Regions from separate parts of the Microbacterium sp. CGR1 genome, predicted to be linked through region 2. Evidence: predicted binding sites of a transcription regulator. Region 2 holds the regulator's gene; each other region holds the start of a gene.

What was found. Region 2 encodes HrcA, which represses chaperone genes, less so after heat shock. Its sites were predicted from a motif close to TTNGCACTCGNNNNNNNCGAGTGCNAA; they were not measured.
Region 1: the regulator HrcA is predicted to act here: its motif matches at 1,681-1,707, upstream of groL (chaperonin GroEL).
Region 3: the regulator HrcA is predicted to act here: its motif matches at 4,869-4,895, upstream of groES (co-chaperone GroES).

What each region holds. Positions count from the first base shown of each region.
Region 1 covers NZ_CP012299.1:1,590,933-1,601,096, forward strand. Annotated here, with positions in the region: gene groL (chaperonin GroEL) at 25-1,644, opposite strand; gene AKG07_RS07670 (LytR C-terminal domain-containing protein) at 1,767-2,345, opposite strand; gene AKG07_RS07675 (DUF3263 domain-containing protein) at 2,415-2,672, opposite strand; gene AKG07_RS07680 (DUF2332 domain-containing protein) at 2,682-3,674, opposite strand; gene msrB (peptide-methionine (R)-S-oxide reductase MsrB) at 3,744-4,148, shown strand; gene AKG07_RS07690 (nitroreductase family protein) at 4,145-4,693, shown strand; gene AKG07_RS07695 (DMT family transporter) at 4,699-5,640, opposite strand; gene AKG07_RS07700 (SOS response-associated peptidase family protein) at 5,716-6,369, shown strand; gene AKG07_RS07705 (MmcQ/YjbR family DNA-binding protein) at 6,374-6,757, shown strand; gene AKG07_RS07710 (ABC transporter ATP-binding protein) at 6,861-7,772, shown strand; gene AKG07_RS07715 (ABC transporter permease) at 7,769-8,578, shown strand; gene AKG07_RS07720 (sensor histidine kinase) at 8,619-9,884, shown strand; gene AKG07_RS07725 (response regulator) at 9,881-10,164, shown strand, end outside.
Region 2 covers NZ_CP012299.1:1,127,117-1,137,280, forward strand. Annotated here, with positions in the region: gene AKG07_RS05410 (16S rRNA (uracil(1498)-N(3))-methyltransferase) at 1-130, opposite strand, end outside; gene dnaJ (molecular chaperone DnaJ) at 145-1,260, opposite strand; gene hrcA (heat-inducible transcriptional repressor HrcA) at 1,300-2,331, opposite strand; gene hemW (radical SAM family heme chaperone HemW) at 2,438-3,655, opposite strand; gene AKG07_RS05430 (DUF1990 family protein) at 3,672-4,325, opposite strand; gene lepA (translation elongation factor 4) at 4,395-6,248, opposite strand; gene AKG07_RS05440 (ABC transporter permease) at 6,489-7,472, shown strand; gene AKG07_RS05445 (ABC transporter permease) at 7,472-8,395, shown strand; gene AKG07_RS05450 (ABC transporter ATP-binding protein) at 8,392-10,164, shown strand, end outside.
Region 3 covers NZ_CP012299.1:3,532,483-3,542,646, forward strand. Annotated here, with positions in the region: gene tsaD (tRNA (adenosine(37)-N6)-threonylcarbamoyltransferase complex transferase subunit TsaD) at 1-828, shown strand, start outside; gene AKG07_RS16900 (hypothetical protein) at 828-1,340, shown strand; gene AKG07_RS16905 (hypothetical protein) at 1,344-2,405, shown strand; gene AKG07_RS16910 (hypothetical protein) at 2,389-3,612, shown strand; gene AKG07_RS16915 (THUMP-like domain-containing protein) at 3,627-4,835, opposite strand; gene groES (co-chaperone GroES) at 4,979-5,275, shown strand; gene rarD (EamA family transporter RarD) at 5,419-6,357, shown strand; gene AKG07_RS16930 (ABC transporter substrate-binding protein) at 6,502-7,779, shown strand; gene AKG07_RS16935 (ABC transporter ATP-binding protein) at 7,899-8,663, opposite strand; gene AKG07_RS16940 (ABC transporter ATP-binding protein) at 8,660-9,625, opposite strand; gene AKG07_RS16945 (branched-chain amino acid ABC transporter permease) at 9,672-10,164, opposite strand, start outside.

The DNA of each region.
Region 1 (10,164 bases), 460 kb from region 2:
GCGTTTCTGTTCAGCAGTGATGGATCAGAAGTCCATGCCACCAGACGGGTCACCCATCGGGGCCGGAGCCTTCTCGGGCTTGTCAGCCACGACGACCTCGGTGGTGAGGAAGAGAGCCGCGATCGATGCTGCGTTCTGCAGCGCCGAGCGGGTCACCTTCGCCGGGTCGATGATGCCCGCTGCGAACATGTCGACGTACTCACCGGTAGCCGCGTTGAGGCCCTGACCCGAGGGAAGCTCGGAGACCTTGTTCGCGACCACACCCGGCTCGAGGCCGGCGTTCAGGGCGATCTGCTTCAGCGGAGCCTCGATCGCGACGCGAACGATGTTCGCACCGGTCGCCTCGTCGCCCGAGAGCGAGAGAGCGTCGAGAGCCTTGGTGCCGGACTGGATCAGCGCGACGCCACCACCGGGGACGATGCCCTCCTCGACGGCTGCCTTCGCGTTGCGGACGGCGTCCTCGATGCGGTGCTTGCGCTCCTTGAGCTCGACCTCGGTTGCCGCGCCCGCCTTGATGACGGCGACGCCACCTGCAAGCTTGGCGAGGCGCTCCTGCAGCTTCTCGCGGTCGTAGTCGCTGTCGGTGTTCTCGATCTCGCGACGGATCTGCGTGACGCGACCCTCGATCTGGTCTGCCTCTCCGGCACCCTCGACGATCGTGGTCTCATCCTTGGTGACGATGACCTTGCGAGCGCGACCCAGGAGGTCGAGCGTGGCGTTCTCGAGCTTCAGGCCGACCTCTTCGGTGATGACCTGACCACCGGTGAGGATCGCGATGTCCTGCAGCTGCGCCTTGCGGCGGTCGCCGAAGCCGGGTGCCTTGACGGCGACCGACTTGAAGATGCCCTTGAGCTTGTTGAGCACGAGAGTCGCGAGAGCCTCGCCCTCGACGTCCTCGGCGATGATGACGAGCTCCTTGCCGTCCTGGATCACCTTGTCGACGATGGGCAGAAGGTCCTTGATGTTCGAGATCTTCTGGTTCGCGATGAGGATGTAGGCGTCTTCGAAGACAGCCTCCTGGCGCTCCGGGTCCGTCACGAAGTACGGGTTCAGGTAGCCCTTGTCGAACCGCATGCCCTCGGTGAGCTCGAGCTCGGTGCCGAAGGTCTGCGACTCCTCGACGGTGACGACGCCCTCCTTGCCGACCTTGTCGATCGCCTCGGCGATGAGCTCGCCGATGGCGGGGTCAGCAGCCGAGATCGAAGCGGTCGCAGCGATCTGCTCCTTGGAGTCGATCTCCTTCGCGCTGGCGAGGAGCTCCTCGGTGATGGCCGCGACGGCCTTCTCGATGCCGCGCTTCAGCGAGATCGGGTCTGCGCCGGCTGCGACGTTGCGCAGACCCTCGCGGACCAGAGCCTGGGCGAGCACCGTGGCGGTGGTGGTTCCGTCACCGGCGACGTCGTCGGTCTTCTTGGCGACCTCCTTGACGAGCTCCGCACCGATCTTCTCGTACGGGTCGTCGAGCTCGATCTCCTTGGCGATGGAGACGCCGTCGTTCGTGATCGTGGGGGCGCCCCACTTCTTCTCCAGCACGACGTTGCGACCGCGCGGGCCGAGCGTCACCTTGACGGCGTCGGCGAGAATGTTGAGGCCGCGCTCGAGGCCGCGGCGGGCCTCCTCATCGAAAGCGATGATCTTTGCCATGAGTTTTGTCGTCCCTCCTGGACGTAGACGTTGGGTTTAGCACTCAGAGTGAGAGAGTGCTAACGCCATTCTGGCACTCGACCCCATCGAGTGCAAGCTGCGGGGAGGGACCGCGCGGCGCTCTACGGGGCAGGGGTGTCTGCGGGAGTCTCGGGAGCGGTGGTCGCGCGATCGAGTCCGATGACCACCGTGAGCTGCTTCGCGCCGGTGTCGTTCAGATCGGTGTAGAAATCGCTCTGCTCCACCTGCGCTCCGCCGATGAGGTTCGCGAGGCCGATGGCCGCGAGCTCGTCCTCGTCGGCGACGTAGTAGACCGTCGTCGTCGAGAAGTCCTGGCTCGCACTGTCGGTCGCGAACACGACGTCCGCTGCCCAGCCGTTGTTGATCAGGACGTCGCGCATCTGCTCGTCGAGCCCCTCGTCCGGGGATGCGTTGAGGATCATCACCGAGTAGGTGACGTCGACGACTCCGGTCTCGACGGGTGCAGGACTGGCCGTGGGGACGGCCTCCGGGAAGAGGCTGATGCGCCCCATCACCACCAGCGAGCCGAAGATGCCGCCGATGATGAGAACCAGAGCGGCCACGAAAGACCAGAGGAGCACGACCCAGCCGTTCATCCCCGGGGCTTCGGCGCGATGCGCTCCGACGCGTCCGGATGATCGGGGGACGTCGTCGAATCGATCTCGGCTGGGCTTTGACACCCCTCGATGCTAACGGCACCGACCTCTGTATCCGCATCGAGCGCCGTCGGCGCGTGGCGGACGCGCGAGTCAGCCGACGAAACCGGGCGTGCGAGCGGCTCTCTGGAATGATCTCGAGTCGCGGATGCGCCGCAGCCGACGCACCAGCATCGGGTCGTACTCGAGGGCGGCCTCCGACTCGATCAGACGCCCGAGGAGCTGGTAGTAGCGCGCGGCGCTCATACCCAGCTGGGCGCGGATGGTCTCCTCCTTCGCGCCGCCGTGCCGCGGCCACGCGGTCTCCAGCGCGAGGATCGCACGATCGCGCTCGCTCAGCTCTCCCAGCATGAGATCAGATTAGGTCGCCGCCCCGCCGATTCCGGCACGCCACTCCCACCATCGCCCGAGTGGGTCGGCGGCTGCGCGCACCTGCCCGTCGAGCGCCACGACGAAACCGGGCCACTCCGCGGCGACGACGGGCGGATCCCAGGCGTCGAGGAGTGCGGGAGGGTCGATGGTCAGCCAGCGCGCGCCGAGTCCCCGGATGCGGTCGACGAGGGCTTCACGGGCCTCCCGGGGAATGTGCACCAGCACGCCGGGAGTCGTGACGACGAGGGCGGCGTCGCGGGGCGCCTCGGCGGCGAGCTCGTCGATCTGCTCGAGCGCGTCGCCTGCGACGAGGTGGGGAGGGGCGGATGCCGCGATGTCGAGCGCCGCCGACACCCGTTGCTCGCGCCCCTCCTCCCCCGGCCACACCAGACCCAGCAGCCAGCGCCGGTCACGCTCGTCTCGCGCGTCGAGCGGCGCGAGGTCGATGCCGGCTCGCCACACCACATCGGGCATCCGCATCGGCGGGAGGGCTCCGTCGACACGGCTTTCGAGGATCACGGTGGAGGGGCCGTCCGCGGGGTCGAGCGACGCGCGCAGCCGCCCGTCCGCGCCCACGAAGCGATACGAGTACCTGTCCGGATAGAGGCACAGTCCTGCGGAGGCTCCGACCTCGAGCAGCGCGATCGGGCCGTCGATCTCCGACAGCGCGGGCAGAAGCGGCGCGAGACGCAGAGGTTCGTTCGTCTGCAGGCGCCGGCCGCTGCACTCGGCCACGATCTCATCGGCGCGCGCGATCACGAATGACCGCCAGGCGCCGTAGCCGACGAGGCCGGCGCCCAGCATCCGTGTCACCGCGAACACGAGCGGGGGCTGCCGTCTGTTCTCCGGAATCCGCGCGAGCACGCCCTGGACCTCGGAGTCGGCGGCGACACCGTCGGCCCACTCGACATACAGGTCGCTGCGCCCCGGCGCCTCCTGCTCGGCGAAACGCGCGTAGCGCTGCTGCACGGCATCCGTCATGGATCCATTGTCTCGTGGCGCCGAGCGCCTCTGAACGCGAGAGAATGGATCAGACCCCCAGGAGGACCGATGTCGTACAGCGTGGACAAGACCGAAGAAGAGTGGCGCGAGGAGCTCGGCGACGAGCAGTACGCCGTGCTGCGCGAAGCCGCCACCGAGCGCGCCTGGACGGGCGAGCTTCTCGACGAGGGCCGAGCGGGCCTCTACACCTGCGGCGCCTGCGGTGCCGAGCTGTTCAAGAGCGGCACGAAGTTCGACTCCGGATGCGGCTGGCCAAGCTTCTACGAGTCGATCCGCCCTGACGCGGTGCAGCTCATCGAGGACACGACGCTCGGCATGGTGCGCACCGAGGTGCGCTGCGCGAGCTGCGGCTCTCACCTGGGTCACGTCTTCCCCGACGGATTCGGCACGCCCACCGGCGACCGCTACTGCATGAACTCGATCGCCCTGAACTTCACACCCGAAGAGTCGTGAACGCCCTCGAGGCGGTCCGCGCACGGCAGTCCTGGTCGAAGGTGACCGACGACGCGCCGTCGCGCGATGAGCTGCTGACGCTCGTCGCCGCAGCGGGTCGTGTGGCCGATCATTCGTCGCTGCGCCCGTGGCGTCTCATCGAGCTGCGCGGGTCCGACCGCGAGGTGCTCGGCGCGGCGATCGCGAAGGCGGAGGGTGACAAGTCCCCGTCGACCAAGCCTCTTCGCGCTCCGCTGCTGATCGCCGTGGTCGCCAGCTATCGCAAGAGCGACAAGGTTCCCCGGTGGGAGCAGGAGGCGGTCGCGTCAGGCGTCGCCCACATGCTCAGCCTGCTGCTCGACGAGGCCGGCTGGGGCGTGCTGTGGCGCACCGGACGGTACACGCGCTCGAAGGCCATCGCGAAGGCTCACGGCATCGGCAAGAACGAAGAGCTGCTCGGCTGGCTGTATGTCGGCGGCAAGCCGCAGGGCAAGAAGCCGGGCCGCCGCAAGCCGGTCGACGCCCGGGCACTCGTGACGCGGATGCCGCAGCCGAAGAAGAAGTAGGGCGCTCAGCTGCGTCGACGCCGCGGGAGTGCGACGACCACGGATGCCACGGCGACGATCACCATGCCGACGATCTGCCAGAGCGCCGGCCCCGCGGCCGCGGGCCAGATGAGGTCGATGATCACCGACGTGGCGAGCTGACCGAGCACCGAGCCGAGGCCCATCAGCAGCACGCCGGTATGCGCGACGATGAAGGCGCCGAGCAGGATGTACGCCGCGCCGAGGAATCCTCCGAGGTACAGCCACGGCTCGGTCGGCAGCGCATCGGGCGCTCCTCGCACGGCGATGCTGATGCCCGCTGCGGCCAGCAGCGCGACGGTGCCGGCGATGAAGCTCATGAAGGTGGCCGCGAGGGGCGACCTCACGCGCTGAGCCAGCCTACCGTTGGTCGCCGCCTGCCAGGCGATGCCGACACCCGCGGCGAACGGCAGCAGCAGCATCCAGAGCGGGGCGGTGGCCAGCACGTCCCCGCTCAGGGAGATGCCCACTGCGGCGAGCGCGAACGCGCCGCCCAGCACGCGTCCCGGCGTGATCGCGACGACTCCCGCCGGGCCGAACCCGATCCTGTCGAGGACGAGGCCGTGCAGCGTCTGTCCCGCCACCACGCCGACCGTGAACAGCGAGACGCCGAGCACGCCGGCGGTGATCCCCTGGGTCGATACGGTGAGTGCGCCGCAGGCGCCGCCGAGCAGCATCCAGAACGGGATGGTCCGATCGCGGATGCCGCTGCGCAGTCGTCCGACGCCTCGACGAGCCGAGGGAAGGCAGACGATCACGATCGCCAGGGCTGCGAGTCCCACGGAGAACGAGATGAGACCGGCCGCGATGCCGTTGTCGATCTCGACGCCCAGCACCCCGTTGATCCGCGCCTGGACAGCCGTCATGACGCCGATCGCGACCGCTCCGCCGAGCGCGAGGGGCGGGGAGAGACGACGAACCTGGGTCACCCGTCGACCCTAGCCGAGCGAGGATCCTCCTCCCGCAGCGTGCACGATGTCCGTGGCCGGGCGTACCCTGACGGCATGTGCGCGAGCTACGGACTTGACCCCCGGTTCACCGACACCGAACTACTCGCAGCGGCCGACGAGGCCGTGCTCGACGGGCTCCGGGAGTGGGCTGAGCAGAATGCCCGCGAGACCGTTCGCCCCACCGGCAAGAACCTCCGCAATCTCAATCCGATCGTGGTCCAGCCCGACACCGCTCCGACGCTCGAGCCGGCGTGGTGGGGATTCCTCATCAACGGGGAGCCGTCGAAGTTCCCGTCGATCAACACCCGCTCCGAGCGGCTGCAGGAGCGCCCCGGCGGATTGAAGAGTCGCGCGCTCGTCCCTGCGACCAGCTGGTACGAGATGAAGAAGCCCGAGCGCGTGTGGCACGAGTTCCTCGTCGACGAGGGGGCCCTCTTCGGGATGGCGGCGGTCACCCAGAGAGGTCGCACCGCCGACGGCGAGTCCTTCATCTGCTACTCGATCGTGATGCGCCCGGCTCCTCCGCACCTCGCGGACGTGCACGACCGGATGCCGCTGCTGATCCCCGCGTCCCTGAGTGAGGAGTGGCTCACCGCCGAGCCCACGAAGGACATCATCGACGAGGCGCTGCTCGCCGCTGCGACGCTCGACGAGCGCGTGCACGCCGCGCCGCGCGCGAGCGACAAGGGCGCGGATCGGCTGTTCTGAGCTCATGGATTCGACGGATCTCGTCGCCACCGCGGCGGAGCGTGCAGAGGAGCTGCCGGGCGCGGCGCGGGAGAACCCGTTCGGTCCCGAGTGGGACGTGTACAAGGTGCGCGGACGCGTGTTCCTGCTGATCCCTCTCGACCAGACCGGGAGGGTCACGCTCAAGTCGCATCCCGACGACTCGGTCGCATTGCGCGAGACCTTCGCCGACATCGTCCCGGGGTACCACATGAACAAGAAGCACTGGATCACCCTGATGCCGGGGCCGTCACTCGACGAGGAAATCGTGTCCGAGCTGGTCACGGAGTCGTACCGTCTGGTGGTCGAGAAGCTCCCACGCGCCCAGCGGCCCGTGGATCCCGACCTGTTCGGGCGCCCCTCGTCCTGACGATTCCGCACCGGCCATCCACCGTGAGGATGACCCGCTGCCTCCGGGGAACGGTACCCAGGGAGGACGCGCGGGCTGCGGCGCCGTCGATAGCGTCGTAGACATGATCACAGCAGAAGGCCTCACGAAGAGATTCGGAGACAAGACAGCCGTCCAGGACGTGTCGTTCACGGTCAAGCCGGGCACGGTCACCGGGTTCCTCGGTCCGAACGGCGCGGGAAAATCCACCACGATGCGCATGATCGTCGGCCTCGACCGGCCGACGTCCGGCATCGCGACCGTCGCCGGCCGGGAGTACCGGAAGCTTCGCGCCCCGCTCACCGAGGTGGGGGTGCTTCTCGACGCGAAGGCGGTGCACACCGGCCGCACCGCTCGCAATCATCTGCGTGCGATGGCGGCGACCCACGGCATCCCCGCGTCGCGCGTCGACGAGGTCATCGACCTGGCGGGCATCGCGCCCGTCGCCCGCAAGCGCGCCGGGAAGTTCTCACTCGGCATGGGGCAGCGGCTCGGAATCGCCTCGGCCCTGCTCGGGGATCCGCACACGCTGATCCTCGATGAGCCTGTCAACGGCCTCGACCCCGAGGGGGTGCGATGGGTGCGCCAGTTCGTGCGCCACGCGGCCTCCGAGGGACGCACGGTCCTGCTGTCCAGCCACCTGATGAGCGAGATGGCGCAGACCGCCGATCACGTGATCGTGATGGGCCGAGGCAGAGTGCTCGCCGACGCTCCGCTCGAAGAGCTCGTCCGCGCCTGGACGACGAACACCGTGCGCGTCCGCACGCCCCGCGCTGCGGATCTGGCCACAGCGGTCGGCGGCCCGTCGGTCGAGATCGTGAGCTCGGCTCCCGATCTTCTCGACATCGTCGGCCTGCCGGCCTCCCGCATCGGCGACCTCGCCGCTCGCCACGGCATCCCCCTGCACGAGCTCACCCCGACCACCGGGTCGCTCGAAGACGCCTATCTGGCGCTCACCGGCGACTCGGTCGAGTACCGCACGAAGGAGATCTCATGACCGTCCAGGCTCCTGCCCGCACGCGCCAGCACGTCGACACCGGACACCGCCTCACGTTCGTGCGCGCGATCCGCGGCGAGTGGATCAAGCTCTCCACCCTTCGCTCCACCTGGTGGTCCATCGGCATCGCCGCAGTGCTCACCGTCGGCATCGCGGTGCTCATCGCTCAGGCGATCGACCTGCCGGGCTTCGACCCCATCCAGGCCGTGGTCATGCCGATCCAGTTCACGATGCTGCTCGCGGGCATCCTCGGTGCGATCTCCGTGACGGGTGAGTACTCGACCGGAATGATCCGCTCGACGCTGGCAGCCAACCCGAAGCGCGGCTCCGTGCTCGCCGCCAAGGCCGTCGTGATCGCGGTCTTCCTGTTCGTGTCGTCTCTGGTGATCTTCTCAGCCGCAGCTGTCGCCGTCTCCGCGGTCGTCGCGTCGCGCGATCAGAGCATCGACTGGTCCGATCCGGCGGCATCGCTCCTTCCGATCGTCGTGTCGTCGCTTGCCATGTCCGTCTTCGCTCTCATCGGCGTCGCATTCGGCTTCATCCTGCGCTCGGGCGCCGGGGCCATCGCCGCGACCGTCGGCCTGCTGTTCGTCCTGCCGATCGTCGCGAGCTTCTTCACGATCGCCGGCGACGCGTGGACGTGGCTCCTCGAGACCGCGAACTACCTGCCGGTCGCCGCCGCTCAGAGTGCGATCCTTCCCGAGGGAGCCGCCCTCGAGGGCCCGGTCGCGTATCTCACGCTGGCCGGCTGGGTGGCTGCGGGCATGCTCGCCGCGTGGGGCGTGCTCCGCACCCGCGACGCGTGACCGAGAGCCGACCGATGACCGATCCGCGTAGAGTCGGCCGGTGACCACCCCGATCAGCCGCAGCACCTCAGTCCGCGAGGACGAGGGGCTGCGGCTGCCGCGTCCCCCCGGCGTCCTGCGCCGTTTCTGGGCGCGGCATCCGGTGGTCGCCGACGTCGTCATCACGATCCTGTGCCTGCTCCTCTCGCTCGTTCCCGCTGGTGCGATCACCCGCGATCTTCCGATGCCCCTCGCCATCGGCGTGGCGATCCTGGTCCCCGCCGCGGTGCTCGGCACGTGCGCGACTCTGCTCTGGCGGCGCAGGCACCCGCTGGTGCCGTTCGTGGCATCTTTCGCACTCGAAGCCCTGTTCCTCTTCGCGCTTCAGCCGATCGGCGCTCCTGTCCTGCTGGTCAGCTGCTACTCGCTCGCCGTGTACCGCTCGTCGCGGGCGGCGTGGACCGGCTTCGGCATCGCGATCGCATCGCTCGCAGCGCTCGCCGGTGCGCTCACCCTCACCGGCGTCATCACTCTGCAGATCGCCGCGAACGCCGTCGTGATGTCGCTGGTCCTCGGACTCATCGGCACCTTGATCGGTGTGAATGTCGGAGGACGCAAACGCTACCTGGCTGCGGTGATCGACCGCTCCCGCCAGCTGCTCGTGGAACGCGATCAGCAGGCCCAGCTGGCCGCAGCAGGCGAACGCGCCCGCATCGCCCGCGAGATGCACGACATCGTCTCGCACTCGCTCACGGTGATCGTCGCCCTGTCCGAAGGCGCAGCCGCGACACCGGATCCCGTGCAGGCGCGAACGGCGGCGTCCTCCGCCGCCGAGACGGCTCGCAGCGCGCTCACCGAGATGCGCGCGATGCTCGGAGTCCTCCGCGCCGATGATTCGCCACTCCCCCTGGCACCTCTCGAGCCGACGCCACCGCAGGAGACGGTCGCAGTGGCGCAGCGCGCCGGTTTTCCGGTGACGCTCTCCGTCACAGGCACCGCCTCGATCTCCACCGCTCTGTCGCATGCGCTCGGCCGCATCGTGCAGGAAGGCGTCACGAACGCCATGAGGCACGCGCCGATGGCGACGTCGATCGGGGTCAGACTGATCTACGCCTCGGATTCGGTGATCGTCGAGATCGTCAACGACGGCGTCTCCGGCCCTGTCGGCACGACCGGGTTCGGCCTGCGCGGGCTCGTGGAACGTGCCGCGCACTCGGGCGGCACGATCACCTCTGAACCCGTCGAACGCGGTCGGTGGATGCTGCGCGCCGAGCTGCCTGTGTCGCCCGCCGATCCTGCTGACCTCGAACCGAAGGATGCACCATGACCGAGCCGATCAGGCTTCTCCTCGTCGACGATCAGGCTCTCATCCGCGTCGGCTTCCGGATGGTGCTCGACGCCGAGGCCGACATGGTCGTGGTCGGCGAGGCCGCGGACGGGCATGACGCGATCGTCCAGGCGTCCGGACTCCGTCCCGACCTCGTGCTGATGGACATCCGGATGCCGGGGCTCGACGGGATCGCGGCGACCGCGGCCATCGTCCGCGAGAATCCCGACACCCGTGTTCTGGTGCTCACGACGTTCGATCTCGACGAGTACGCCTTCGG
Region 2 (10,164 bases):
CGACCGTCACCGCCTCGCCGACGCGGAGCCGTCGGACGACGGCGGCGTGCTTCGCCTCGGCGCCGGTGAGCGACACGAGGTCGCCGACCGCGGCATCCGAGGAGTTCTCGACGAGGAAGTGGAGTGCCATGAGCGCCGTCCGGATCAGTGCGAACGGAAGCGGTCGCGGAGCTTCGAGAACAGCCCCTGCTGGAACTGCGCCAGCTGCGGGCCCGGTGCCTTGGTCTTCTTCGCGAAGTCCTCGATGAGCGCGCGCTGCGCGGAGTCGAGCCGGGTCGGAGTGACCACCTGCACGCCGACGCGGAGGTCGCCGCGCTGGTTGCCCCGCAGCGGCGTGATGCCGCGGCCCTTGATCGTCAGCACGTCGCCGGACTGGACGCCCGAGCGGATCTCGAGATCGACCTCGCCGTCGAGACCCTGGATCGTGGTCTCGGTGCCGAGGATCGCATCCGGCATCGACACCTCCAGCGTCGCCAGCAGGTCGTCGCCGTCGCGGCTGAAAGACGGGTGCGGGTTCACGGTGACCTCGACGTACAGGTCGCCGTTCGGGCCACCCGCCTTGCCGACCTCGCCAGAGCCCGGCAGCTGCAGGCGCAGCCCGGTCTCGACGCCGGCGGGGATGTCGAGCGAGACGGTGCGACGCGAGCGCACCCGCCCCTGGCCGCCGCAGGTGCCGCACGGATACGGGATCGTCGTGCCGTAGCCCTCGCAGGTGCCGCAGGGCTGAGAGGTCACGACGTTGCCGAGCAGGCTCCGCACCTGACGCTGAACGTGGCCGGAGCCGCCGCAGATGTCACAGGTGACGGGCGACGTGCCCTCCTGGCAGCACGAGCCGTTGCACGTCTCGCACAGCACGGCCGTGTCGACCTCGATGTCGCGGTGCGCACCGAAGACGACGTCGCCGAGATCGAGGGTCACCCGGACGAGGGCGTCCTGTCCCCGTTCGCGGCGTGACCGCGGACGCGCGCCCCTGCCACCGCCTTGGCCCGCACCGAAGAAGGTCTCGAAGATGTCCCCGAAGCCGCCGAAGCCCTGGAAGTTGCCGGCGGCGCCGTCTCCGCCGCCCATGTCGTAGCGGCGACGGGAATCGTCGTCGCTCAGGACGTCGTATGCATGCGTGACGAGCTTGAACTGCTCGGCCGCGTCTTCACCCGGATTCACATCGGGGTGGAGCTGACGAGCGAGGCGTCGGTACGCCTTCTTGATCTCGTCGGTGGAGGCGTCACGAGAGACGCCGAGTACCTCGTAGTGGTCTGCCACAATGGCCCTTCTGCGTGTGCTGTTCTCTGGGCGGCCGCGTCAGCGGGCCGCCTCGTCTTCGTCGAGCATCCGAGACAGATAGCGGGCCACGGCCCGCGCCGCCGCGAGATTGCTCGGATAGTCCATGCGCGTCGGCCCCATCACGCCGACTCGCGCCGTGCCGCTGGGGGCGGCGTAGTTGCTGGCCACGATCGATGCCTCGCCGAGGCCGAAGGACGCGTTCTCGGTGCCGATGCTGGCGGCGAGACCGTGGGAGTCCGCCTCCATCTCGCTCATCAGCCGCAGCAGCGTCACCTGCTCCTCGATCGCCTCGAGCAGAGGGTGGATGCTGCCGCGGAAGTCCTGCTCGCGTCGAGCCAGAGTCGCTGCTCCGGCCATCACCAGGCGCTCCTGACGGAAGGCGCCGAGCTCGTCGATGACGATCGTCGCGAGAGCGCGCAGTACGACGTCATGACTGTGTGCGTCGTCCGCGAGAAGCGCCTGCAGCCGCTCAGCGGCGTCGCTCACCGCCCGGCCCGTGATCAGGGCGGAGAGACGAGCACGCAGCAGCGCCATGTCGGCGTCGTCGACGTCGACGGGCAGCGGGGCGATGCGCTGCGAGACGCCGCCCGCGTCGGTGACGAGCACGATGAGCAGACGATTCGGCGCCAGCGCCACGAGTTCGAGATGCGTGAGATGCGCGCGCGCGAATGACGGGTACTGCGCCAGCGCGACCTGCCCCGTGAGCTGCGTCAGCACTCGGACCGTGCGCACCATCAGGTCGTCGAGGTCGGAGGGAGCGGTGAGGAAGGACTCGATGGCCGTGCGCTGCGCGACCGACAGTGGCCGCAGCTGGGCGAGATGATCCACGAACACGCGGTAGCCCTTGTCGGTGGGAACGCGACCGGAGGAGGTGTGCGGGGCGGCGATCAGCTCTTCGTCTTCGAGCAGTGCCATGTCGTTGCGGATCGTCGCCGCGGACACGCCGAAGGAGTATCGGTCGACGATCGATCGGCTGCCGACGGGTTCATGGGTCTCGACGTAGTCCTGCACGATCGCGCGGAGAACCTGGAGGCCTCTTTCGCTGACCATCGCAACTCCCTCCCTCTTGGCACTCACTGGCTACGAGTGCCAATTCTACCCGCCGACGCCGACCACGTGCTGATCCGGCACGATGTCCGGACTCAGCGGTCGCCGATCAGTCGGTGAGCTCACGCACGACGGCATCGGCGAGCAGGCGCCCCCGCAGTGTGAGCTGCACGCGTCCGCGAACGGCAGCGGCCGGGTCGACGAGCCCATCCGCGATCAGACCCGCGACGCGTGTCCTCTTGTCCGCGGCGAGGTCGCAGACGGCGATGCCCTCGCGGATGCGACTCAGCAGCAGGATGCGCTCGAGCGTCGTCGACTGCTCGTCCGGCCGCTCCGTGCCGGCGGCGGGAGACTCCGCTGCGGCGAGCCGCTGTGCATACGCGGCCGGATGCTTGACGTTCCACCACCGTAGGCCGGCGACGTGACTGTGCGCGCCGGGACCGAATCCCCACCAGTCGCTCCCCCGCCAGTAGGCGAGATTGTGCCGCGAACGCTGCTCGGGCGAGCGAGACCAGTTGCTGATCTCGTACCAGTCGAAGCCCGCCGCTGCGAGACGCGCATCGGCGAGCTCGTACATGTCGGCCTGCAGGTCGTCGTCCGGCGCCGGCACCTCGCCTCGGCGGATCTGTCGCGCGAGCTTCGTGCCGTCCTCGATGATCAGCGCGTACGCCGAGATGTGGTCCGACTCGAGTGCGAGCGCCGCGTCGAGCGACGCCTCCCAATCACCGATCGACTCACCGGGGGCGCCGTAGATGAGGTCCACGCTCACGGCGAGGCCTGCGTCCTTCGCCGCGGCGACCGCTGTCGTCACATTCTCGGGGCGATGGGTGCGGTCGAGAGCGGCGAGCACATGCGGCACTGCCGACTGCATGCCGATCGACAGTCGCGTGACGCCGGCATCCGCGAGGGTCCGCGCGACCTCGCGTGTCACCGTGTCGGGGTTCGCCTCGACCGTGACCTCGGCGCCGTCGACGAGGCCGAACGCGTCGGTCGCCGCACCGAGCATCCGGGCGAGATCTCCCGCGGGCAGAAGAGTCGGCGTGCCGCCGCCGAAGAACACGGTGTCCATCGGGCGCAGCGCGCCCGCATCCGCGAGAACGCGCCTCGCCAGGGCGATCTCGGTGATGAGCGTCGAGGCGTAGTCCTCCTGCTTCGCGCCGCGGAGCTCTCCCGAGGTGTAGGTGTTGAAGTCGCAGTAGCCGCACCGCACCCGGCAGAAGGGGACGTGCAGATATGCGGAGAAGGGCACGGAGGAATCGATCGGCAGATCGGAGGGCAGATGTCCGTCTGCCGGTGCCGGATCGCCGAGTGGGAGCGGACCGGCCATCAGAGAGGTGCGACCATCAGACCGGAGTCGCGTACAGCGGCGAGATCGCCCGCAGATAGCGTGCGAACAGTTCCCGGCGACGGCGCTTCACCAGCGGCGGGACGACGCGGTAGAGCAGGGAGTTCGGCGCGTCGAAGGCACGGACGGAGAACCACACCTCGTCGTTGTCCTCACGCCAGTCGATGTCGAAGGACTCCTCACCGCGCACCACCGAGCCTCCGACCGTGCCCAGCACGAATCCGATCCGGCGCTTCTCCTCGGTCACGGAGATCACGCGCAGCTCGGCATCCGCCCGCATGCCGGCAACCCGCCCATGCAGACGCAACGTCATGCCCGGGCCGGCGAACGGGGTGCCTTCCGCGTCGAAGCGCTGTTCGACGTCGTTCTTGCTCGGTGCGATCGGCGTGCCCTCGGCGTCGAAGCTGACACCGGCGTAGGCGGGACCGGGCGCGGGACGCACATCCTCGATGCTGAGGCCCGCCGCGCGCTGCGCGGTCCAGGTCAGCAGCGCTTCGCCCGCGGACTGGAAGCGGTCATGACCGCTGCCGATCCGCCAGGAGTTCTCCGCCGGGATGCTGCGCTCCGGCGGGTACTGCATCAGATCGGGCGCGTGGGTCGCACCCACGGCCGCATAGTCAACCGTGTCGTCTCGGAAAGTCCCGCGCCGCATGCGTTCCAGCCTACTTCCCGTTCCCTGGACGATCACCCTCCACGCCGGGAACAGCCCGGCCCGAAGGTCCTACTTCTTGTCCTTGCCCTCGACGTCGCCGGAGAGCGCTGCGATGAACGCCTCCTGCGGCACTTCGACACGACCGACCATCTTCATGCGCTTCTTGCCCTCTTTCTGCTTCTCGAGGAGCTTGCGCTTGCGGCTGATGTCACCGCCGTAGCATTTGGCGAGCACGTCCTTGCGCAGCGCCCTGATCGTCTCGCGGGCGATGATCCTGGCGCCGATGGCGGCCTGGATCGGCACCTCGAAGTTCTGGCGAGGGATCAGCTTGCGCAGTCGCTCCGTCATCAGCGTGCCGTAGGCGTAGGCCTTGTCGCGGTGCACGATCGAGCTGAACGCGTCGACCTTGTCACCCTGCAGCAGGATGTCGACCTTGACCAGGTCCGCCTCCTGCTGTCCGGCGGGTTCGTAGTCGAGCGAGGCATAGCCCTGGGTCTTGGACTTGAGCTGGTCGAAGAAGTCGAAGACGATCTCACCGAGCGGCATCATGTAGCGGAGCTCCACGCGCTCCTCGGAGAAGTACTCCATGCCCAGCAGCGCTCCGCGACGCGACTGGCAGAGCTCCATGACCGTGCCCACGTAGTCCTTGGGCAGCAGGATCGCGGTCTTCACCATCGGCTCCGACACCGAGCCGATGCGACCGTCGGGGTACTCGCTCGGGTTCGTCACCGTCACGGTCTCGCCCGTGTCGCTCGTGAGCACCTCGTAGATCACGCTGGGTGCGGTGGTGATGAGGTCGAGGCCGAATTCTCGCTCGAGACGCTCGGTGATGATCTCGAGATGCAGGAGTCCCAGGAACCCGCAGCGGAAGCCGAAACCGAGGGCGACGGAGGTCTCAGGCTCGTACTGCAGCGAGGCGTCGGAGAGCTTGAGCTTGTCGAGCGCCTCCCGGAGCTCCGCGTAGTCGCTGCCGTCGATCGGGTAGATCCCCGAGAAGACCATCGGCTTCGGGTCGGTGTAGCCCGGCAGAGCCTGGGTCGAGGGCCTGCGTGCCGTCGTGATCGTGTCACCGACCTTCGACAGACGGACGTCCTTCACACCGGTGATGAGGTAGCCGACCTCGCCGACGCCGAGCCCCTTGGACGGCACCGGTTCGGGGCTCGACACGCCGACCTCGAGCGCTTCGTGGTTGGCACCCGTCGACATCATCTGAATGCGCTCGCGGGGCGACAGGCTGCCGTCCACCATGCGGACGTAGGTGACGACCCCGCGGTAGGCGTCGTAGACGGAGTCGAAGATCATGGCGCGGGCCGGAGCATCGGCGTCTCCGACGGGTGCGGGGATCTCCTTGACCAGTCGGTCGAGCAGCTCCTCGACGCCGACACCGGTCTTGCCCGAGACACGGAGCACGTCCTCGGGCTTGCCGCCGATGAGCGATGCCAGCTCCTTGGCGTACTTGTCGGGGTCGGCCGCCGGCAGGTCGATCTTGTTCAGCACCGGGATGATGTGCAGGTCGTTCTCGAGCGCGAGGTAGAGGTTCGCCAGAGTCTGGGCCTCGATGCCCTGGGCGGCGTCGACGAGCAGGATCGCGCCCTCGCAGGCGGCGAGAGACCGGGACACCTCGTAGGTGAAGTCGACGTGCCCCGGGGTGTCGATCATGTTGAGCGCGAAGGTCTCGCCGTCGATCTCCCACGGCATCCGCACGGCCTGGCTCTTGATGGTGATGCCGCGCTCACGCTCGATGTCCATGCGGTCGAGGTACTGCGCGCGCATGTCGCGATCCGAGACCACGCCGGTGATCTGGAGCATGCGGTCGGCGAGGGTCGACTTGCCGTGGTCGATGTGCGCGATGATGCAGAAGTTGCGGATCTGCGCCGAAGGCGTCGCGGCAGGCTGAAGCGGAGTGAGAGCGCGTGGTGACATGTCCTGACGATTCTACGGTGAGGTGAGGCTTATGCCCGCTTCGTGCGATCCGGTGATATTCTGCCGAGGTTGCCCGGGAGCCATCCGTGACACCGGATCCCGTGAGCGATAAGACTCCGTCACAGACCAAGTGCAGGCGTCGTGTCGCGCAGATCGGCTGATGGTGATTGACTGTCTTCCCGGCTCAGCGTTGCGTCGGCGGATCCCGCGCGCGTCTGTAAAAGAGAAAGAATCATCACCTTGATCAAGTATCTGTTGCGCCGCCTGCTGGGATGGGTGCTGATGATCGTCATCGCGACGAACATCACCTACTTCCTCGCGTGGCTGTATCTCGATCCCGAGAACAACTACGTCGGACGTCGACCTCCGCTTTCGCCCGATCAGATCGATGCGCTGCTGAAGCCTCGCAACCTCAGCGAATCGGTCCCCCTGATCGAACGATGGTGGACCTGGTTCTCCAGCATCCTCTTCCGCTGGGACTGGGGAGTCGGCCCCACAGGCGAGTCCGTCAACGAGCAGGTCGCATACCGCGTCTGGATCAGCGCCGAGCTCGTGCTCGGGGCGACGATCATCACGACCATCCTGGGCATCGCCCTCGGTGTCTACACGGCATCCCGTCAGTACAAACTGGCCGACCGCATCGGTCAGGGCACGAGCATCATCACGATGAACATCCCCACGGTCGTTGCGGGATTCGCTCTGGTTCTGCTCGCGATCAACTTCAACAACGCGGTCGGCACGACCGTCTTCTACGTCGTCGGATCCTCCAGTCAGGGGGTCGAGGGATTCTTCCCCGTCCTCATAGACGTCCTCCAACATCTGACGCTCCCCACACTCGGCCTGGTGCTCACGGGCTACGCGTCCATCCACTTCCTGCAGCGCTCGCTGCTGCTCGACAACATCAAGGCGGACTACGTTCGCACCGCCCGTGCCAAGGGACTCACCAAGCAGCAGGCCATCCGCAAGCACGCGCTGCGGACGTCGCTGATCCCCGTCACGACGCAGGTCGCGTTCACGATCCCCGCGGTCTTCACCGGAGCGGTGCTGACCGAGACGATCTTCAACTGGAACGGAATGGGTCGGTACTTCATCCAGACCCTGAACAACAACGACATTCACGGCGTGGTCGCAGTCGCGGCGTTCGGCGCCCTGATGACGGCGATCGGCGCGATCCTCGCTGACGTCGCCGTGGTTGTCCTCGATCCGAGAGTGCGGGTGAGCTGATGTCCCTGGAAGCCATCGGGGTGTCCCCCGAGATCGCCGAACCGGAGAAGCCGAAGAACCGCAAGCGCACCTCGATGCTGACGCTGTATACGCGTCGGTTCCTGCGCAACCGCGGCGCCTTGATCGGCGTCGTCATCCTCGCGCTTCTGGTGGTGTTCGCGATCGTGGGACCGCTCATCGCGCCGTACTCGCACACCGACCTCGACTTCCTCGCACTGCGCCAGGCTCCCTCGGCCGAGCACTGGTTCGGGACGAACGGTTCGGGCAACGACAACTTCGCCCAGGTCGCCGTCGGTCTTCAGCGCTCCATGATGATCGCTGCCCTCGTGGCCATCGGCACCACGGTCGTCTCGGCACTCATCGGAGCCACCGCCGCCTACTTCGGCGGCCGGTACGAGCGGATCATGCTCGCGATCATCCACTTCATGATGGTGGTCCCGAACTTCCTGATCCTCGCGATGATCTCGAACGACGCCGGCGGGAACTGGCTGGTGATCTCGCTCGTCATGATCTTCGTCGTCGGCTGGTTCTTCCCTGCCCGGATCATCTGGACCCTGTCGCTGTCGATCCGCGAGCGCGAGTACGTGCATGCCGCTCGCTACGCCGGGCTCTCGGGGATGCGGATCGTCCTGCGTCACATGCTCCCGAACATCGGGTCGCTGCTGGTGATCAACTTCACGCTCGGCGTCGTGTCCGCCGTCCTCACCGAGACCGCGCTCTCGTTCCTCGGCTTCGGTGTGAAGCTCCCCGACGTCTCGCTCGGCGCCCTGATCGGCTACGGCTCCAGCACTCTGGTGAGCGCACCGTGGCTCTTCTACTTCCCTGCAGCGGCGCTCACCCTGCTCACCGTCTCGATGGCTCTCATCGCCGACGGTCTGCGCGACGCCCTGGATCCGACCTCTGCGGCTGGAGGTCGCGCATGAGTACTGTCCTTTCCGTCCGAGACCTCAAGGTCAGCTTCCCGTCGGAAGCCGGTCGAGTCGATGCCGTGCGCGGCGTCTCGTTCGACCTCGAAGAGGGGCGCACCCTCGGCATCGTCGGCGAATCCGGCTCGGGCAAGTCCGTCACCTCGCTCGCGATCATGGGCCTGCTCGACGACAACGCCAAGGTCACCGGGTCGATCATCTATGACGGCCAGGAACTGCTCGGCAAGTCCGACAAGCAGCTCTCGGTGATCCGCGGCAACGGGATGGCCATGGTCTTCCAGGACCCGCTGACCTCGCTCACGCCCGTGTTCACGATCGGCGACCAGCTGATCGAGGCTCTCACGGTGCATCGTCGGCTGTCGAAGAAGGACGCCTGGGACCGCTCCGTCGAGCTGCTGAAGCTCGTCGGGATCCCCGAGGCGGAGCGCCGCATGAAGGCCTTCCCGCACGAGTTCTCCGGCGGCATGCGTCAGCGTGTCGTGATCGCGATCGCGATGGCCAACAATCCCAAGCTCATCATCGCGGACGAGCCGACGACCGCGCTGGACGTCACCATCCAGGCGCAGATCCTCGAGCTCATGGAGAAGGCGCAGCAGGAGACCGGCGCCGCGATGATCATCATCACGCACGACATGGGGGTGGTCGCCAAGACCGCCGACGACGTGCTGGTGATGTACGCCGGCAAGCCCGTCGAGCAGGCCCCGGTGCGCGAGCTGTTCTACCGCACCCGGATGCCGTACTCGATCGGCCTTCTGGGTGCCATCCCGCGGGTCGACAAGACCGAGAAGGTGCCGCTGATCCCGATCAAGGGCAACCCCCCGCTCCTGATCAATCTGCCGGATGCGTGCCCGTTCGCGGCGCGATGCCCCATCGCGATCGACGCGTGCCTGCAGCGCGAGCCCGATCTGCTCCCCATCTCCACCGAGGGTCACTCCGACCACTCCGTCGCCTGCATCCGCGCGAACGACATCGACGACGACGGACGCATCGGCGGGCTCCCCGTCTTCCCCATCCCGGAGATCCCCGAGAGCGGGCTGGCGAAGGTGCCCCGCGAGGATCGTCCCATCACCCTCGAGGCGGTCAACCTCAACAAGACCTTCCCCCTCATGAAGGGTGCGCTGTTCAAGCGCAAGGTCGGCGAGGTGCACGCCGTCAAGGGGATCAGCTTCGACATCCGCCAGGGCGAGACCCTCGCGATCGTCGGCGAGTCGGGCAGCGGGAAGACGACGACGCTCCTCCAGATCATGGATCTCGTCGCGCAGGAGGACGGCGACATCCGCATCGGCGGTACGAGCGTCGCCGACATCAAGAACCGAGCGGAGGAGCGAAAGCTCCGTCGTGATCTGCAGATCGTCTTCCAGGACCCGATGGGGGCGCTCGACCCTCGCATGACGGTCTGGGACATCATCGCCGAGCCGATGCTCGCGATCGGCATGAGCAAGGACGACGTGTTCGATCGCGTCGAGGAGCTCATGGGTCTCGTGGGTCTCGACCCGGCGCACAGCGACCGCTTCCCCCAGGCGTTCTCGGGTGGTCAGCGTCAGCGCATCGGGATCGCACGAGCGCTGTCGACCAACCCCAAGATCGTGGTGCTCGACGAGCCCGTCTCGGCTCTCGACGTCTCGATCCAGGCCGGCGTGATCAACCTGCTCGACGAGCTGAAGGCCAAGCTCGGGCTGTCCTACCTGTTCGTGGCGCACGACCTCGCCGTCGTACGCCACATCGCCGACCGGGTCGCGGTGATGTACAAGGGCTCGTTCGTCGAG
Region 3 (10,164 bases), 1.2 Mb from region 2:
AGCGGACCCGGCCTCGCGGGAGCGCTCATGGTCGGCGTCGGTGCCGCCAAGGGTCTGGCGGTGTCGCTCGACAAGCCGCTGTACGCGGTCAATCACCTGGTCGGACACATCGCCGCGGACATCCTGACTCCCGACTCCGAGCCGCTGGAGTACCCGACGATCGCGCTGCTGGTATCGGGCGGGCACACCTCGCTGCTGCACGTGCGCGATCTCACGACCGACGTCGAGATGCTGGGCGAGACCATGGACGATGCCGCGGGGGAGGCATTCGACAAGGTCGCCCGACTGCTGTCGCTGCCGTACCCCGGCGGACCCGAGATCGATCGAGCGGCACTCGACGGAGATCCGAACGCGATCCGCTTCCCTCGAGGCCTTTCGCGCGCCTCCGACCTCGCGAAGCACCGTTACGACTTCTCCTTCTCCGGGCTCAAGACCGCTGTCGCGCGCTGGGTCGAGCGCTGCGAGGCAGACGGCGTTCCCGTGCCAGTAGCCGACGTCGCCGCGAGCTTCCGTGAGGCGGTCGTCGATGTGCTCGTGACGAAGGCGCTCGCCGCGTGCGCAGACCTCGGCGTGCCCCGCCTGCTGCTCGGTGGAGGAGTGATCGCCAACCGACGACTCCGCGAGGTCGCCCTCGCGAGGGCGGAGAAGGCCGGCGTGACGGTGCGCATCCCGCCGTTGTCGCTGTGCACCGACAACGGTGCGATGATCGCGGCGCTCGCCGCGGAGCTCATCGCGTCCGGCCGTCGCCCGTCGACGCTGGCGTTCGGAGCCGACTCGACGCTTCCCGTCACCGAGATCCAGGTCGACGAGCGCGTCGCGGTGATGTGATGAGCGACGTGCCTCGCACTCCGGATCGGGCGGGTGCAGAACCGGGGCCCGCCTCGAGTGCCGCGGTGCCGCCGACCAGGATCGAGCGCCCGAGCGGCGAGGTCGAGCACCCGGCGGGGTCGGCACGCATACCTGGGTCGCGCCGCGAGGGATACACGAAGCTCCCCACCGGCCCGGTCGGAGTCGAGCCGGTGGTCGTCACGGGGCCAGTCGCCGAGGACATCGGTCGGGAGAGCGACTGGGAGCCGGCGACGGGCACGTCCGCCGTGGACGACACCCGCCTCGCTCCCTGGGCGCTGATGGCGGCGGTCGTCGCCTTGGCCGCGTCGTTCTTCGTCGGTTGGGGCATCCCGATCGCCATCGTCGCCGTGATCGCGTCGATCATGTCGCTGCGCCGACCGGTCGAGAGCCGCGCCATCGCTCGTTGGGCGCTCGTTCTCGGTCTGTGTGCGACCGTCTACAGCCTCGGCTGGCTCGTCTGGGCCGGGATGCAGTTCGAGAGACTCGGATAGCCGATGCTCGACGCGGACCGATCCGTCGAGCTGCGCGCGCTCGAGGCGCGGGCGTACGGCCGTGCGGGGGCGTTGAGCGCGGCGGATGCAGCGCGGCTGCGCGAGCTGGAATCCACGAAGACGCGTCTGGCGGGGCCGCCGGCGACGAGAAGTCCGGAGACGCGTGCGCCGGACCCTGCGCAGGCTCCGCGGGGCGTTGCCGAGGAGGAGGGGAGCGCGTCACCTGCCGACCCGGTCGTGGACGTCGAGCGCCAGGGCGAGTCCCCGCTCATCGCGCTGCGACACCATCGGCGTCTCGCGGTCGCGGTCGCCACGGCCTTCGCGGTCACCGGCCTCGCGCTGGGCTGGCTTCTCTTCACCGACCGGGGTCCCGCGCCGATGCAGCTCAGCGCCCAGCAGGAGGAGTGGCAGAGCGCGATCGTCGCATCGGGGGACTTCGACCCGGGGTCGGTGCGGGCCATGGCGGAGGAAGAAGGCGTCGTGATCTGGTTCGCGACGAAGAACGAGAGCGCTGACGTGTGCCTGGTGCTCGGACACGAGGACGCGACGGCTCCCGCGTGCACGACGCGGGAGCAGGCCGTGGTCCAGGGCGTGAATGCCACTCTCACGAAACCTGTGAGCCAGAGTCAGACTTACGACGTCGAGGCGCAGATGTTCCTCACGCCGGCCGGCGAGCCGGCGGTCGTCACCCGCGGCTACATCACCTCGCCGCAGTCCACGGCGATGTTCGCCAGCCCCGACGAGGCGGAGGCGGCGACCGCCCTCGCCGAGCGGACGGGACTGGACCGGCGGACGATCCTGGTCGCCGGCTACGACGACGACGTGCCGATCTGGACGGGGATCGACATGTCCACGCAGAGGTACTGTCTCGTCTACGACGGGTCGATGCCCGACCCTCCGATGGCTTGCGATGACAGCATCATGCTCGCCGACGCGGACAGGACGCTCGTGCTCGACGTCGTGGGTGAGGGGAAGACGACCCGCTACGAGTACCGGTTCGGCTACGGTCAGCAGTACCTGACCGTGACGAAGGGCTGGGAGGGCGACGATGCTGCAGGAGAGTGACTCTGCCGAGCTGCGCGGGCTGCAGGTCAAAGCGTACGGCCGCGACGGTGGCCTGACCGAGGCCGAGGCGGCGAGGCTGAGAGAGCTCGAATCGCTGCGCGGCGAGCCTGGCAGGCCTGACCGGGTCGACCCTGGCCCGCGTGACCGGGTCGACGCGCCGGTCGGGCAGGGACCGGCCCACGAGCCGCCGACGTCGGAGAAACCGTTCCGTGACGGTCGGGCACCCGTCGCCGACGCTTCCCCCAGCGCTCCCGACGAACACGCGGACGACGGACGCCGGTCTGCCGAGACCGGAGGCCTCCGCGCCGCATTCCGTCAGCACTGGAAGGCGGTCGCCGCGGCATCCGCACTTCTGCTCGTGATCGGTCTCGGCACCGGCTGGGCGCTCTTCGGGCGTTCCGGCGATGCCGTCGCGTTGACTTCCGCGCAGCAGGAGCGGCGTGCGGAATTGCAGGCCGAGGGCGGGTTCGACCCGGGCAGTCTGCGCGCGATCGGACAGGACGAGGACGCCCTCGTCTGGTACGCGACGAAGGACGACGGCGAGACGGTGTGCCTGACGCTCGACGCCGCCGACAAGTCGGCGGATCAGTGCCAGCCCGCGGCCGATCTCGATAACGGGAACGGCATCGGCCTGAACGCGAGCGTCGCGGTGCCGGGGGAGGGGGACGAGGGCCTCGAGGAGATCTGGGCATCCGCCGCGCGAGCGATGAACGGGGAGGTCGTCGGCATCATCCAGCGATGGCGTTCGGACGAGAACTCCTGGCTGTCGCAGTTCCAGGGCGACGAGCGGGAACGCGCCGAGCAGCTGGTCGAGGAGGGTTTCGAAGAGTTCTCCTTCTCGGTCGTCGGGTACTTCCGCGATGCCCCGGTCTGGCGCGCACAGCGCGTCGAGAGCGACGACATCCAGGACTGCCTCATCGTCGATGCCGTCAAGGCCGTCGAATGCCGCCCGGCGAGCGAGGGACAATCGTCGGCGGACGTCATCGAGGTCGCCGGAACCATCGTGGACGAGGCCGGAGGGATGATCTCCGACTGGAGCGTGCGTCTCGCGTACACGTTGAACGGCATGCCCTACCTCGTGGTGTCCGGAGACAGCACGACGGCGACGGCAGAGCAGACGGTGAGGCCCGGTGAGACACTCGAGCTCGGCGGCGAATACCAGGATCCGATCCAGGTCGACATCCCGTCCGACGACTCCGAGGGCTAGGCGCCGGGGAGACGTCAGCCGGCTGCCGGCACCCGATCGGCGAGGATCGCTCGTCGCTGATCACCCACGCGAGTGAGGATCAGCGTCGCGGTCTGCTCGCCCCGCAGCGCCAGCTTCTTGCGGAAGGCCGCGGGGTCGATGTCCATGCCGCGCTTCTTGATCTCGAGGGATCCGATGTCGTTCGCCTTGAGGACGGCGCTGATCGCCTTCGGGTTCGCCGGCATCGTCTCGCGCACCCGGAACGACTGCACGAACGGACTGGTGACCGCGGCGTCAGAGGTGAGGTACGCGATGCGCTCGTCGAGCATTCCCGCGTCGAGGCTGCGCGCGACATCGCCGATCAGACGCGCCCGGATCACCGCCCCGTCCGGCTCGTGCAGGAACGCGCCGAGTTCCCGCACGGGCTCGTCGACGGCGTCGGCGCCTGCGGTGAGTTCATGTGAGCGCTCGCCGCGGATCACGAGGGCGGAACGGCGGATGCCGTCGCGGGCGAGTGCGCGCGTCCAGAGCACGAGCTCGACCACGCTGCCGTCTGCGCTCACCCACTGCGCCTCGGCGTCGACGGGAAGCGAATCGCGGTCGTGACCGGGACCGAGCTTGATGCCCGTCGATGTGCGCGAGGCCACAGCGAAGGCCCAGTCCAGCGGCGGAGAGTAGTCATCGGACGAGACCCGGCGCGTCTCGCTGTGCCCGGCGGTGCGGCGGGCCGGATCCATCCAGATCGCCTGGTTCTCGTGGCCCTCGACGGGCACGTGCGCCTCGGCCGTGCCGTGGATCACCCTCGCGCTGTCTCCGAGAGGCGCCAGGTTGTACGCCGCGATCGCCGAGGTCACCTCGTCGGCGTCGACGGCGACGACGACGAGCCCTGCACCGGCGAAGGCAAGAGAATCCCCGCCGATGCCGCAGCCGAGATCCGCGACGCGAGTGATGCCGGCGCGGCGCATCCGCTGGGCATGCCGGGCGGCCACGCTCAGCCGCGTCGCCTGCTCGAGTCCGGCGCGGGTGAACAGCATCCGGGCCGCGAAGTCGCCGAACTTGCCTTTCGCCTTGGTGCGAAGTCGTGCCTGTCCGACCACGGCCGAGACGAGCTCGGGCGAGTGGCCGGCCGCACGCAGCCGGGATACGATCCGAGCGACGTCGGCGACCTCGTCGACGGGGCCGAGTTCGTCCAGCGCCTTCAGGCCCTCGGGGGTGAGCAGTGCGCGCAGCTCGGAGATCTCCACTGCCCCAGCTTAGGCGGCGGGCTGTTCGCCGCATTGGCACTCGCATTGCGTGAGTGCCAGCGGAACGCCTAGACTGGATTAGCACTCTCGGGTTGAGAGTGCGAAAAGTCTTCCTGTCAGCGTCAAGAAAGAAGAGGTAGACCGTGTCGGTTTCCATCAAGCCGCTCGAGGACCGCATCGTCATCAAGCAGGTCGAGGCCGAGCAGACCACCGCGAGTGGCCTGGTCATCCCCGACACCGCCAAGGAGAAGCCCCAGGAGGGCGAGGTCGTGGCCGTGGGCCCCGGCCGCATCGATGACAACGGCAACCGCGTTCCGCTCGACGTCGCCGTGGGCGACCGTGTGCTCTACAGCAAGTACGGCGGCACCGAGGTGAAGTTCGGCGCAGACGAGTACCTCGTCCTGTCGGCTCGCGACGTGCTCGCAGTCGTCGTCCGCTGAGACAACGTCTTCGGAAGGCCCGGATGCATCACGCATCCGGGCCTTCCTGCGCGTTCGGCCACCGGTGCATCGATTTCTGCCAATGTCCGGACGGCTGGTCTCGTGGGGCGGAGGCGGCGCGGCGACGGGCATAGGGTTGTGCGGTGACCCCGACGAACGCCGCCTCCCGAGCCACTCAGACGGCGGGAGTCGCGTACGCGGGGGGAGCGTATCTGCTCTGGGGCGTGCTGCCCCTCTACTTCCTGCTGCTCGTGCCCACCGGTCCGTGGGAGGTCGTCGCGTGGCGCGTGCTGCTGTCGTTCGTCTTCTGCCTGCTCCTCCTCACCGTGATGCGCGGCTGGGCCGCCTTCGGCGTCATCGTCCGACAGCCGAGGCTGCTGGGATGGACGGCTCTGGCGGGTGTCCTGATCTACGTCAACTGGCAGGTGTTCCTCATCGGAACCCTCTCCGGGAACATCGTGGAGACCAGCCTCGGCTACTTCATCAACCCGATCACCACCGTGCTGCTCGGGGTGTTCGTGCTCAAGGAGCGCATTCGCAGGCTCCAGTGGGCGGCGATCGGCATCGCGGCGGTCGCCGTGATCGTGATCGTCCTCTTCTACGGCGAGTTCCCGTGGATCGCCCTCTCGCTGACCGCCTCGTTCGGCGTCTACGGACTCATCAAGAAGAAGATCGGCCCCGCGGTCGATGCGGTCAGCGGACTCACGCTCGAGTCGTTCTGGCTGATCCCGATCGCCGTCGTGCAGCTGATCCTCGTCGCCGCCACCCCCGCCGGGATCACGATGGGCTCCCACGGTGTGTGGCATGCGGTGCTTCTCGCGTTCGCCGGTGTGGCCACGGCGGTGCCCCTGCTGCTCTTCGCCGCGGGCACCCGACGCATCAACCTCACCGTCATCGGGATGATCCAGTTCATCACCCCCGTCATGCAGTTCATCATCGGCGCGGTCGTGCTCGGCGAGCCGATGCCGCCCGAGCGGTGGGCAGGCTTCATCATCGTCTGGGTCGCGATCCTCGTGTTCCTGATCGACCTGCTGCTCGCCGCGCGTCGCGGACGCCGGATCGATCAGCCGACACTCGTCTGAACTCCCGGTTCATCCGTCCGGAAACTCGGTGTCGGATCGTTAACGCACCGAAACATCGGCGACCCCTACGCGAAGCCTTTCAGTCCTAGTGTTAGAGCACCCGACCGTGGTCACAATCCACGGCCAGTCACGCAAGGGAGCATCATGACCTCATTCACGCGCTCGCGCAGCGCCAAGATTCTCGCCGGAGTCGCGCTGCTGAGCGTCTCGGCGATCGTCGTCGCAGGCTGCAGCGGCACGCCCTCTGAGGAGCCGTCCGACGGTGGTGGCGGCGGCGGATCGTCGGCCGACCTCACGCTCGAGCTCGGCTCGCTGCTGCCGCAGACCGGTTCGCTGTCGTTCCTCGGCCCGCCCATGGAATCCGGCGTCGGCCTCGCGGTCAAGGAGGTCAACGATGCTGCTGCCGGCGTCACGATCAACCTGACGGCTGAAGACGAAGGCGACACCGACACCAAGGCCTACGAGACGTCGATCAGCAAGCTCCAGGGCGCGGGCGTCACCGCCATCGTCGGTGCCGCGGCGTCGGGCGTCTCCCGCCTGATCCTCGACGGAAACGTCAGCGCCGGCATCCTGCAGATCTCGGCCTCGAACACCGGCCCGGACTTCACCGACTGGGACGACAACGGTCTCTACTTCCGCACCGCGCCCAGCGACCTTCTGCAGGGTGAGGTCCTCGGCAACCTGATCGCCGAAGACGGACACAAGACCCTCGGCGTGATCTACCAGAACGACGCCTACGGAACCGGACTGTTCGACAACATCAAGTCGACGTTCGAGAACGCGGGTGGCGAGGTCGTCGCTGACGCGTCGTACAACGTCGGTGACGGTCAGTTCGACGCACAGGTCGAGACGATCAAGGCTCAGAACCCCGACGCCGTCGCGATCGTGTCGTTCGACCAGTTCAAGACCATCGCCCCGCTGCTGGTCAACGCCGGCATCTCGCCCGACAAGTTCTACCTCGTCGACGGAAACCTGTCGGACTACGGCTCCTCGCCCGACACGAACTTCCCGTTCTCGCTCGAGGGCGCACAGGGCACGAAGCCGGGACCGGCGCTCGAGGACGACTTCACCGACCGTCTGCAGACGTTCTGGACCGGTGAGGGCAACCCCGAGGTCAACGACTTCACCTACGCAGCCGAGGCCTACGACGCGGTCGTGCTCGTCGCACTCGCGTCTCTCGCCGCCGGTTCGACCGAGGGCGCGGACATCGCGGCCAAGATGGCCGAGGTCTCGGGCGGCAGCGGAGACGGTGAGAAGTGCACCAGCTTCGAGGACTGCGCGGCGATCATCAACGACGGTGGAACCGCCGACTACGACGGCTACTCCGGCGAGATCACGTTCGATGAGAACGGCGACCCGCAGGGTGCATCGATCGGCACGTACGAGTACGGCGCCGACAACCTGATCTCCCGCACCAACTGATCACGAGCGAAGGCCCCGGATCCTCGATCCGGGGCCTTCGTCGTGTGCGTGCCCCGCTGCGCGAGGGGACAGAAGAGGGGCGGATGCGAGTCGCATCCGCCCCTCTGTCGTGGGAGCCCTCAGGCGGCGTCGGTGCCGAGAGTTCCGAGGTAGAGACCGATGACCTTCGGATCGTTCAGCAGGTCGCGTCCGGTGCCCTCGTACGCGTCCTTGCCCTGGTCGAGCACGTAGCCGCGGTCGCAGATCTGCAGGCAGCGCCGCGCGTTCTGCTCGACCATGATCGTCGTCACGCCCGCCTTGTTGATGTCGGAGACGCGGATGAACGCATCGTCCTGACGCACGGGGGAGAGGCCGGCGGAGGGCTCGTCGAGAAGCAGCACCGACGGATCCATCATGAGTGCCCTCGACATCGCCACCATCTGCCGCTCGCCGCCCGAGAGCGAACCGGCGCGCTGCTTGAGGCGCTTGCCGAGCTCGGCGAAGATGCCGGTGACGAACTCGAGTCGCTCGGCGTAGATCTTGGGGTTCTGATACAGCCCCATCTGCAGGTTCTCCTCGATCGAGAGCGAGGGGAACACGTTGTTCGTCTGCGGCACGAAGGCGACGCCCCGCTTGACGAGCTTGTCGGCCTTCAACCCGATGATGCTCTCTCCGTTCACGGTGATCTCGCCGCTGCGGACGTTCACCATCCCGAAGATCGCCTTCAGCAGGGTCGACTTGCCGGCGCCGTTGGGGCCGATGATGCCGATCAGCTCGCCCTGTCGGGCGACGAGGTTGGCGCCGTTGAGGATGTTCACACCGGGCAGGTAGCCGGCGTGCACGTCCTTCAGCTCGACGACGATGTCGTCCGTTCGCGGTGCCGCAGCGGAGGTCTCGGCGCTCATGCGTTGTCCTTCTGGTCGTGATCCGGCGTGCTCGTCGCTTCGAGCTCCGCCTCGGCTTCTGCTTCGATCTGCTCGCGGAGCTTGGCGGCGGTGGCGTTCTCGATCACGGGGATGCGACCGGTCACGGCACCGAGATCGAGGTCCTGGTGGGCGCCGAGATAGGCGTCGACCACGGCCGGGTCCTCCATGACCTCGTCGGGCGGGCCCTCGGCGACGACCTTGCCCTCGGCCATGACCACGACCCAGTCGGCGATGTGGCGGACCATGTGCATGTCGTGCTCGACGAACAGCACCGTCATGCCCAGGCCCTTGAGGTCGAGGATGTGATCGAGGAGCGACTGGGTCAGCGCCGGATTGACGCCGGCCATCGGCTCGTCGAGCATCACCAGGGTCGGATCGCTCATGAGCGCTCGCGCCATCTCGAGGAGCTTGCGCTGGCCGCCCGAGAGCGCCGCGGCGAAGTCCTTCTCCTTGGCGTCGAGCTTGAAGCGGGCCAGCAGCTCGCGGGCCTTGACCTCGATCTCCTGATCCTGCTTGCGCCACAGGAACGGGAACAGGCTCGACCAGAAGCCCTCGCCGCGCTGTCCAGGAGCACCGAGCTTCATGTTCTCGAGCACCGTGAGCAGCGACAGCGACTTGGTCAGCTGGAACGTGCGCACCTGTCCCATGCGCGCCACCTTGAAGGAGGGAACGCCCGAGAGGCTCGTGCCGTCGAACGACCAGGTCCCGCTGTTCGGCTTGTCGAAACCGCAGAGCAGGTTGAACAGGGTCGTCTTCCCTGCTCCGTTCGGGCCGATCAGAGCGGTGATGGCGCCGCGAGGGATCTCGACGTGGTCGACGTCGACGGCCGTCAGACCGCCGAAGCGCCGCTGCACGGCATCCGCGATCAGGATGGGATCGACCTTCGGCACGCCGGGGGCCGCAGGGCCCTTGGCGAGTCCGGTGGTCTTCGGTCGGCGGATGCTGCCGGTCGCGGGCGCCGTCTGGGCGCTCTCGTCGGGGGTCAGTTCATTTGACAAAGGTCATCTCCCTCTTGTCTCCGAGGATGCCCTGAGGTCGGAAGATCACGAGCAGCATCAGGGCGATGCCGACGAAGATGAACACCAGGGTCGAGGCCTGGCTGTCGGACATGGGCAGGATTCCGGACCGCGCCATCGCCGGGAGCAGGTTCGCCATGAAAGCGAAGACGACCCAGAAGAGGATGGCCCCGAGTGTCGGGCCGAACACGGTGGCCGCGCCGCCCAGCAGCAGGATCGTCCACAGGAAGAACGTAAGCGAGGTCGTGTAGCTGCCCGGCACGACAGCCGAGGGGAGGACGAAGACGATTCCTCCGGCTGCGCCGATCACGCCACCGACGACGAGCGCCTGCATCTTGTACGCGAAGACGTTCTTGCCGAGCGAGCGCACGGCATCCTCATCCTCGCGGATTCCCTTGAGGACGCGTCCCCACGGGCTGCGCATGAGCGACCACACCAGCAGGATCGCGACGAGCAGCACGATG